Regions from separate parts of the Scytonema sp. HK-05 genome, predicted to be linked through region 2. Evidence: riboswitches for the same ligand, from Rfam matches in the RefSeq annotation. Region 2 holds a riboswitch; the other holds the start of a gene.
What was found. Region 2 has a riboswitch for cobalamin ahead of AACT52_RS25595 (DUF1636 family protein). Riboswitches for the same ligand answer to the same signal wherever they lie in the genome.
Positions count from the first base shown of each region.

Region 1: linked by a shared signal. The riboswitch ahead of cobG (precorrin-3B synthase) and the one ahead of AACT52_RS25595 (DUF1636 family protein) in region 2 are both predicted to bind cobalamin.

Region 1 is NZ_CAWMYC010000090.1:89,142-92,558, forward strand. It holds gene AACT52_RS11480 (precorrin-8X methylmutase) at 1-213, opposite strand, end outside; gene cobG (precorrin-3B synthase) at 227-1,765, opposite strand; cobalamin riboswitch at 1,815-1,943, opposite strand; gene cbiE (precorrin-6y C5,15-methyltransferase (decarboxylating) subunit CbiE) at 2,003-3,232, shown strand; gene AACT52_RS11495 (AbrB/MazE/SpoVT family DNA-binding domain-containing protein) at 3,297-3,417, opposite strand, start outside.
Region 2 is NZ_CAWMYC010000121.1:2,716-6,132, forward strand. It holds gene AACT52_RS25585 (hypothetical protein) at 1-249, shown strand, start outside; gene AACT52_RS25590 (hypothetical protein) at 345-611, opposite strand; gene AACT52_RS25595 (DUF1636 family protein) at 901-1,302, opposite strand; cobalamin riboswitch at 1,326-1,468, opposite strand; gene petJ (cytochrome c6 PetJ) at 1,855-2,190, shown strand; gene AACT52_RS25605 (RNA-guided endonuclease InsQ/TnpB family protein) at 2,192-3,417, opposite strand, start outside.

The DNA of each region.
Region 1 (3,417 bases), on a different contig from region 2:
TGCCGCTGCTGCTAAAGCTGTACGCCCCGATACCACAGCTGTTGGTGCAGCTGCTATATCATCAACAATATCTGTCATGCCGCAAGCATGAATCAGACGCACGGCAACCTTCGCGACATCCGGGGCAAGTACAGACAGATTTGCCTCTGCGCGAATAGTGGCAAAGGATTTGCGATATATTTCGTTACCATCTCGAATGTATTCAATAGTCATTTGTCATTTGTCCCTAGTGCCTCACATCCCCTTGCTCAAACAACCGTTGTAAATCTTCAATAGCATATCGGTTCGCAAATTCCCCAAATGATTCATTGGGAGTAGCACGTTTTGCCATATAGATTTGCAGCATCCGTTCTAACAATAGGGATAATTCTGGAAACGATACTAAACTGTAAACTTCTCGTCCAAATTTCTCGTTGCTGTTACCATCACCCACGTAGACTTTATAACCTTCCACCGTTTTCCCCTCCTGCTCAATAGTGACACCAAGGAGGGCGATATCGCTTCTGCTGTGTTGGGCACAGGATTTTTCGCAACCTGTGAAGTGAATGTTAACTGGTTGGTCGAGAGTGAGGCAACTATCCAGATAGTTAGCTAATGCCAAGGCGTGACCTTTGGTATCTGTTGCTGAAGACGCACATCCCGTATTGCCAGCACAGGCGACTAAGGCGCTGCGAATGTTGGTTGCAGACCAATGCAATCCTAAGTTTTCGATTTGACTTTGTGCTTGAGGAACCGACTGATGGGGAATATCTGATATGAGAAGGTTTTGCCAAGGCGTCAGCCGAAGAGTACCAGTGCCATATGTTTCCGCAATATCCGCTAGACCACGCGTTTGCCAAGTTTCCAACTTACCAACGGGTAGCACAACACCGATGTAAGATAGTCCTTTCTGTCGTTGGGAATGGACACCTATGTGCTGGTATCTGTTTATGGTAGAGATGTTGTATGCAACGTCTTTACATCGGTGTTGCCTTATCTGGTCATCACCCCATATCGGATACACTCGCCGCAATCGATAGGGAAGATGATGCTCAACTTCTTGGAAAAATCTTTCAATGCCTAAGTCGTTCAAAACCTGCCAGAGACGTGGCTGGCGGGATTTGCGATGGGGAATTATCTTCTCACTGCCTACTGCTAAATGCTGTAAATAAACTTTCGCGAATCCAGCCACGACTTCTAGACATTCCTCTGGTTTCAGGAGAATGCCTGTATCAATGAATGGTTCAACCTGCGATACACCTAAATTCAACTTGAGGCGAAAGTAAACGTTTGTACCAACCATGACAGCGGTCAAGGCGATATCATTGAGGCGATCGCCTATCGATACAGAACCACCGCCATCAAAAGCGACGCTGAATTTTGGTGAAAGTGGTCCTAGCTCCGCGTGAGCCGCAATATAATTATCCCATTCGCGGATAAACGGTCGGGTATCAATTAATTCGTATGGGTCAATGCCTGCTGTCGGACTACCCATAATGTTTCGCAGATGGTCAACCTCTGGAAGACTTGACGCTATGCCAATTTCCTGCAAGACTCTCAAAACATCAGCGGTCATTTCCTTGCGGATTTCACGGACTTGGAGGTTGGCGCGATTGGTAATATGAACATAGCCAGTTCCAAACTCGTCAGCTAAGTCAGCTATCACACGACACTGCTGGCTAGCGAGTATTCCTCCAGGTATGCGGATGCGAGATAATATGCCGTCCCGCGCGGACGTTCCATAAAAAAGACCAGGACAACTAACAGAATGATACGGTAATGACACGCCTGCAACTCCTTCCCTGTGCGACGCAGGGAGCAGATAAGAACTGTGTCCGGAAGACACCCTTAGAGTTGGCATTCTGACTTACAAAGTCTAAAGTTATAACTTTTTACTTGATTACAGCTGCGGCACAGTCCCGGAATTTCACCGGACTTTCCCCACTCCAAGTGTGTGTAGTTTAGCATGAGATAATAGCCTTACCTCTTTTTGGCAAATCTTCTTAATTCCATCGGTCGCTAAATGCACAAATGGTTATCAGTGGTCGGTATTGGTGAGGATGGGCTATCGGGATTGAGTGCGATCGCCTCTGGCGGGGCTTTGCCCATCGCCCGTTCTCTTGTTGAGCGTGCAGAAGTGATCGTCGGGGGAAAACGCCATCTCGCCATGCTACCACCAGACGACCCACGCGAGAAACTCATCTGGACTTCCCCCATAAGTGATTCGATAGAAGAAATTGTCCGTCGTCGGGGTCAGTCTGTCTGCGTATTGGCAAGTGGTGACCCCATGTGCTTTGGTATCGGTGTCACCCTCACCCGCAAGATTCCGATTTCTGAGATGACTATCATCCCCGCACCGTCATCGTTCAGTCTCGCCTGTGCCAGACTGGGATGGTCACTCACCGAAGTCGAGACATTAAGCTTAAACGGTCGTCCCCCTGCGCTCATCCAAGCTGCCATCTACCCGAAAGCGCGTCTATTAATCTTAAGTGAAGGGAAGGAAACCCCAGCAATTGTCGCTGATATTTTGACAAATCGCGGTTTTAGTGGTAGTAAAATAACAGTTCTTGAACACATGGGCGGTTCTCAGGAACGAATTATCGAAGGCACAGCCGCGTTATGGACGAGAACTGAACTGGCAGATTTAAACACCATAGCTGTAGAGTGTATTGCTGATGCTGGAGTTATTCCTTTACCTCGGCTAGCAGGACTGCCCGATGATGCTTATCATCATGATGGACAGCTCACCAAACGTGAAGTGCGGGCAATAACACTCTCGGCTTTAGCTCCCACACCGGGACAGTTATTGTGGGATGTGGGTGCTGGATGTGGTTCCATTGGTATTGAGTGGATGCGGAGTCATCCTAGGTGTCGGGCGATCGCCATTGAACAAAACTCCACCCGACTCCAATATATTGCTGACAACGCCGCCGCCCTTGGTACACCTTATTTACAAATTGTTGCAGGCAAAGCTCCCGCTGCACTGAAAGAATTGCCTCAACCAGACGCCATATTTATCGGCGGTGGTGCAACAGCAGAAGGTTTGTTTGAGGTGTGTTGGGAAGCATTGCCTCCGGGTGGGCGTTTTGTTGCCAATGCAGTCACAGTTGAAAGTGAACAGAAGCTGTTGCAATGGCACAATCAAGTGGGCGGGGAGTTGATTCGTGTTGCTGTGCAACGGGCTGCTCCTATTGGTGGGTTTTTGGGGTGGAAGCCGATGGTGCCGGTGACGCAGTGGGTGGTAGTGAAGTAGTTGGAAGGGAAAATTCTTTCGAGTTGCAAATAAGCAAGCAAAGCAGAGGCATCCAAAACCACCGTCATGCGCCCATTTCCCACTTGGCTTCCTCGCGTCGTTCCGCCATCAACTCATCCGTTAAACTTATTCCTTTCGGCAGTTGCGAAAACCGAGCCTTCAGGCGCTGTTTAATCGCCTCCTGC
Region 2 (3,417 bases):
ATGCATATTTTAGCGATACTAGCAATAGTTTTACTTAGTTTTATTAGAGGTATTTACGGTGGTCAAATTTTGATTATTGGGGCTTTTGGCTTTTTCTTGTGGCAACTTCTCTATGTCATTCCAGTCACTCTTTGGCTAAAAAGACGGCGGCAATATGGCTTAATGAAAGGAGTAATTATTGGTGCGGTTATTACCGCTTTATTAAATGGAGGTTGTTCTTTATTGTTTTCTTTTCAAGGATTTCGATAATATGCTCAGTTTAAAAATAGCTCTTGTGGGGTTGGTCTAGAAAGCCGTCTCTCATCTACAAAATAAGTGAAGACTTCTGTCCCACAAGAAATAGGTTAACTTTTTATTTCGGATTTTTGAGATTTTTTAACAGAATGTGCAATTGTGAAGGAAGGTGAATCATCAAGCAGGGGTTGTTCCAATGTTGCTTCACTCGTTGCATTACTCAAGTAGGAGCCAAAAAGCTTATCGTAGTTGGAAGCAACAGCCAAAAACGCCCCACCTAATATATATATAGGTAGCGGTAGGGTAAATTCTTTCACCCAGTCAAACAGTTCCGCTAGGGCAAACAGCACCAAAAAGCAGGCTAGCCAAACTCTCATGTTTCTACCCCTGGGATTCAAACGACTTTATTAATTGTAGATAGGTTAAAGACACTTTATATGTACCACAACAATAATTGGATGAAAACGGGGGTGATGTGTACGCCTTTCACATCCTACACCCTTATATCATGTTCGGCTAATGACCCTTAATTCCCCAAGAACCCCACCCCGCCTTTGACTTACGTCAAAGTCTCCCCTCCCCGCAAGCGGGGAGGGGATTAAGGGGTGGGGTGCAGTCAGCGTGGGAATTATGGGTAAGCAACCGGAGATGATATCACGCCTACTATTATTCTCCTGCGTTGGCAGACAAAGGAGGAATTTTTGCTAAAATTCCTTTTTTAAGCGGTTCTGGTCTTTCTGCCCAGGGTAACAATCCTTGAGGATGAGTGTAATACTTACTAGCACACTCTAACACCCCGGCTATTTGTGAGGGTGACAAATCTGGCGATAAATCACCAAAAAGATAAGTATATTTACCAACAGATGCCAAAGAAATTGTACAAGAGCGATCGCAAGCACTCATGCATTCTACTGGTTGAATAGCAAATTCTTCATGCAACTTCCAGTCTTGATACTGTTGTTGCAATCGCTTGAATAATGTTTCGCCACCACTTTCACCGACACGTTTTCCATCTTTCCACACACTTGAGCAAGTGGTGCAGACAAATAAATTATGTTGCGCTTTCATCCATACCTCGTAGACGTGCTAAAGCAGAAGTTAACTAGTCGGTGGGTATTCTGACTGACAAGGAAACCCTTGATTACAGCTGCGGGACAGCGTTGGACTTACACCAGACTTTCCCCGTTACCTCTGATGGCTGATCCCCAACAGAACCGTCTACCTGGCTATCATATAGCATTTGAGCAGTTGTGGAAGGAAAAACCTTTTACCAAGAAAGAACTCAGGAATCAGAACTCAGGAGTCAGAATATTAAACGCGCTTTTCGAGCATGAATTAAGAGTAGAGACGCCCATAGAGCGCGTCTGTACTGAGTGTTGGTAAGACAGCCCCCGGCTCCGTGGAGACCAAGAAAGTTTTTCCGCACTTATTTCCCCCGGATTCACTCGTTTTGGATATTCTGATTACTGTGTTCTGTGTTCTTCTTAACCTTTGTCCTTTGCTTTCGTTCCCCCGTGAGTCAAGAGGTTTGACAGCCTGTCTTTTGACGACACGCGGTGTGAACAAGAGAATTATGAAGGATATTCTCTAGAATGCGTCGATTCATAGAGGGAACACGGGATGAAAAAGATTTTTTTAGTATTGTTGCTGGGCATAGCAATTTTTACCTTTGCCTTGAATCGTCCAGCTTTTGCTGCAGATGCTGTTAAGGGAGCCAAAGTCTTCTCTACCAATTGCGCTTCTTGTCATGCGGGTGGAAAGAATTTGGTTCAAGCTAACAAGAACCTGACAAAGGAGGCTTTGGAAAAGTATGGAATGTACTCTGAGGAAGCCATTATCGCTCAAGTGACAAATGGTAAAAATGCCATGCCCGCTTTCAAAGGTCGTTTAAAACCCGAGCAAATTGAAGATGTAGCTGCATATGTGCTGGGAAAAGCCGATAAAAGCTGGAAGTGAACTACCTACACGCTCCCTTGCGGTGAGCGTGTAGGCTTCCCAATTCACCGGGGATTGCCTCTGTTTTCGTGGATTTTTTACGCCCAGAAGACTTTGGTCTTACATCCCCTCCAAGGGCAGAAGCGCTAGTTCCTAACGCCCATAATCGCAAACCTTCATTTCTAATATTTATGGCAGCATTGATGTCTCTATCATGCTGTTTCTGGCAGTGTGGACAATCTACAAACCTGACACCCAATGAATCATAACCATTTTGCAGTATTGGTATTGGTAGTAGAGTCTCACTACAAAGTTGAGAAGATGGGAAGAAACGACCTATTTCTTGATAAGTATGTCCAAATCTCTCAGCCTTGTATTTCAGCATGGTTAAAAACATTCCCCACCCTTGGTCACTAATAGATTTCGCCAAGTTAGGATTCTTCACCATGTTCTTAACTGCCAAGTCTTCCACACAAATCACTTGGTTTTCGTATGCTATTTTGCGAGATAGCTTGTGTAGAAAATCCTCTCGAACTCTAGCTATTTTACTAGAAACTCTGGCAAGTGAACGTTTAGCCTTACGACGTTTGTTAGACGTTTTGTCTATCTTTCTAGATAGCTTCTTTTGTTTACGCTTTCTATTGTTCTCTAGCAAAGCTAGTTGTTTCTTGGGGAGGTCATATTTTGACCCGTCAGAAGTTACTGCAAAGTTCTTTAATCCTAAATCAACCCCAATAGCTTCATTAACTGCAACTACTGGGTTGTCCTCTTGATTAAACAGAATAGAAGCGTAGTATTTACCATCAGCATTTTTCGATATAGTTACAGTCGTGAATTTTACGTTTGGTAGGTCTTTATGAAACACGGTTTTGACCATCCCCAATAACCCCGGAAACTTAATCACAGAATCCTGTGGCATTAGCTTCACATTTTGAGGATATTGGATTGATTGCTTACCATGCTTGGATTTGAAGTTGGGATATTTAGCACGTCCCTCAAAAAAATTGACAAACGCACTTGAAAGATTGAAAGTTACTCTTTGCAATACTTGACTGTAGGCAAGTCCTAACCATTCGTATTCCTTCTTTAATCCTGGCAACAACTTGTCCATTGCAGCCTTAGAAAGTCCTTTCCCTGTTTCTTTATATGCTGTGGTTGTGGCATGAAGCATATAATTCCACAACCAGCGAGTATTACCGAAACATTGAGCTAAATAAGATTCTTGCTCATCAGTGGGATAAATTCTAA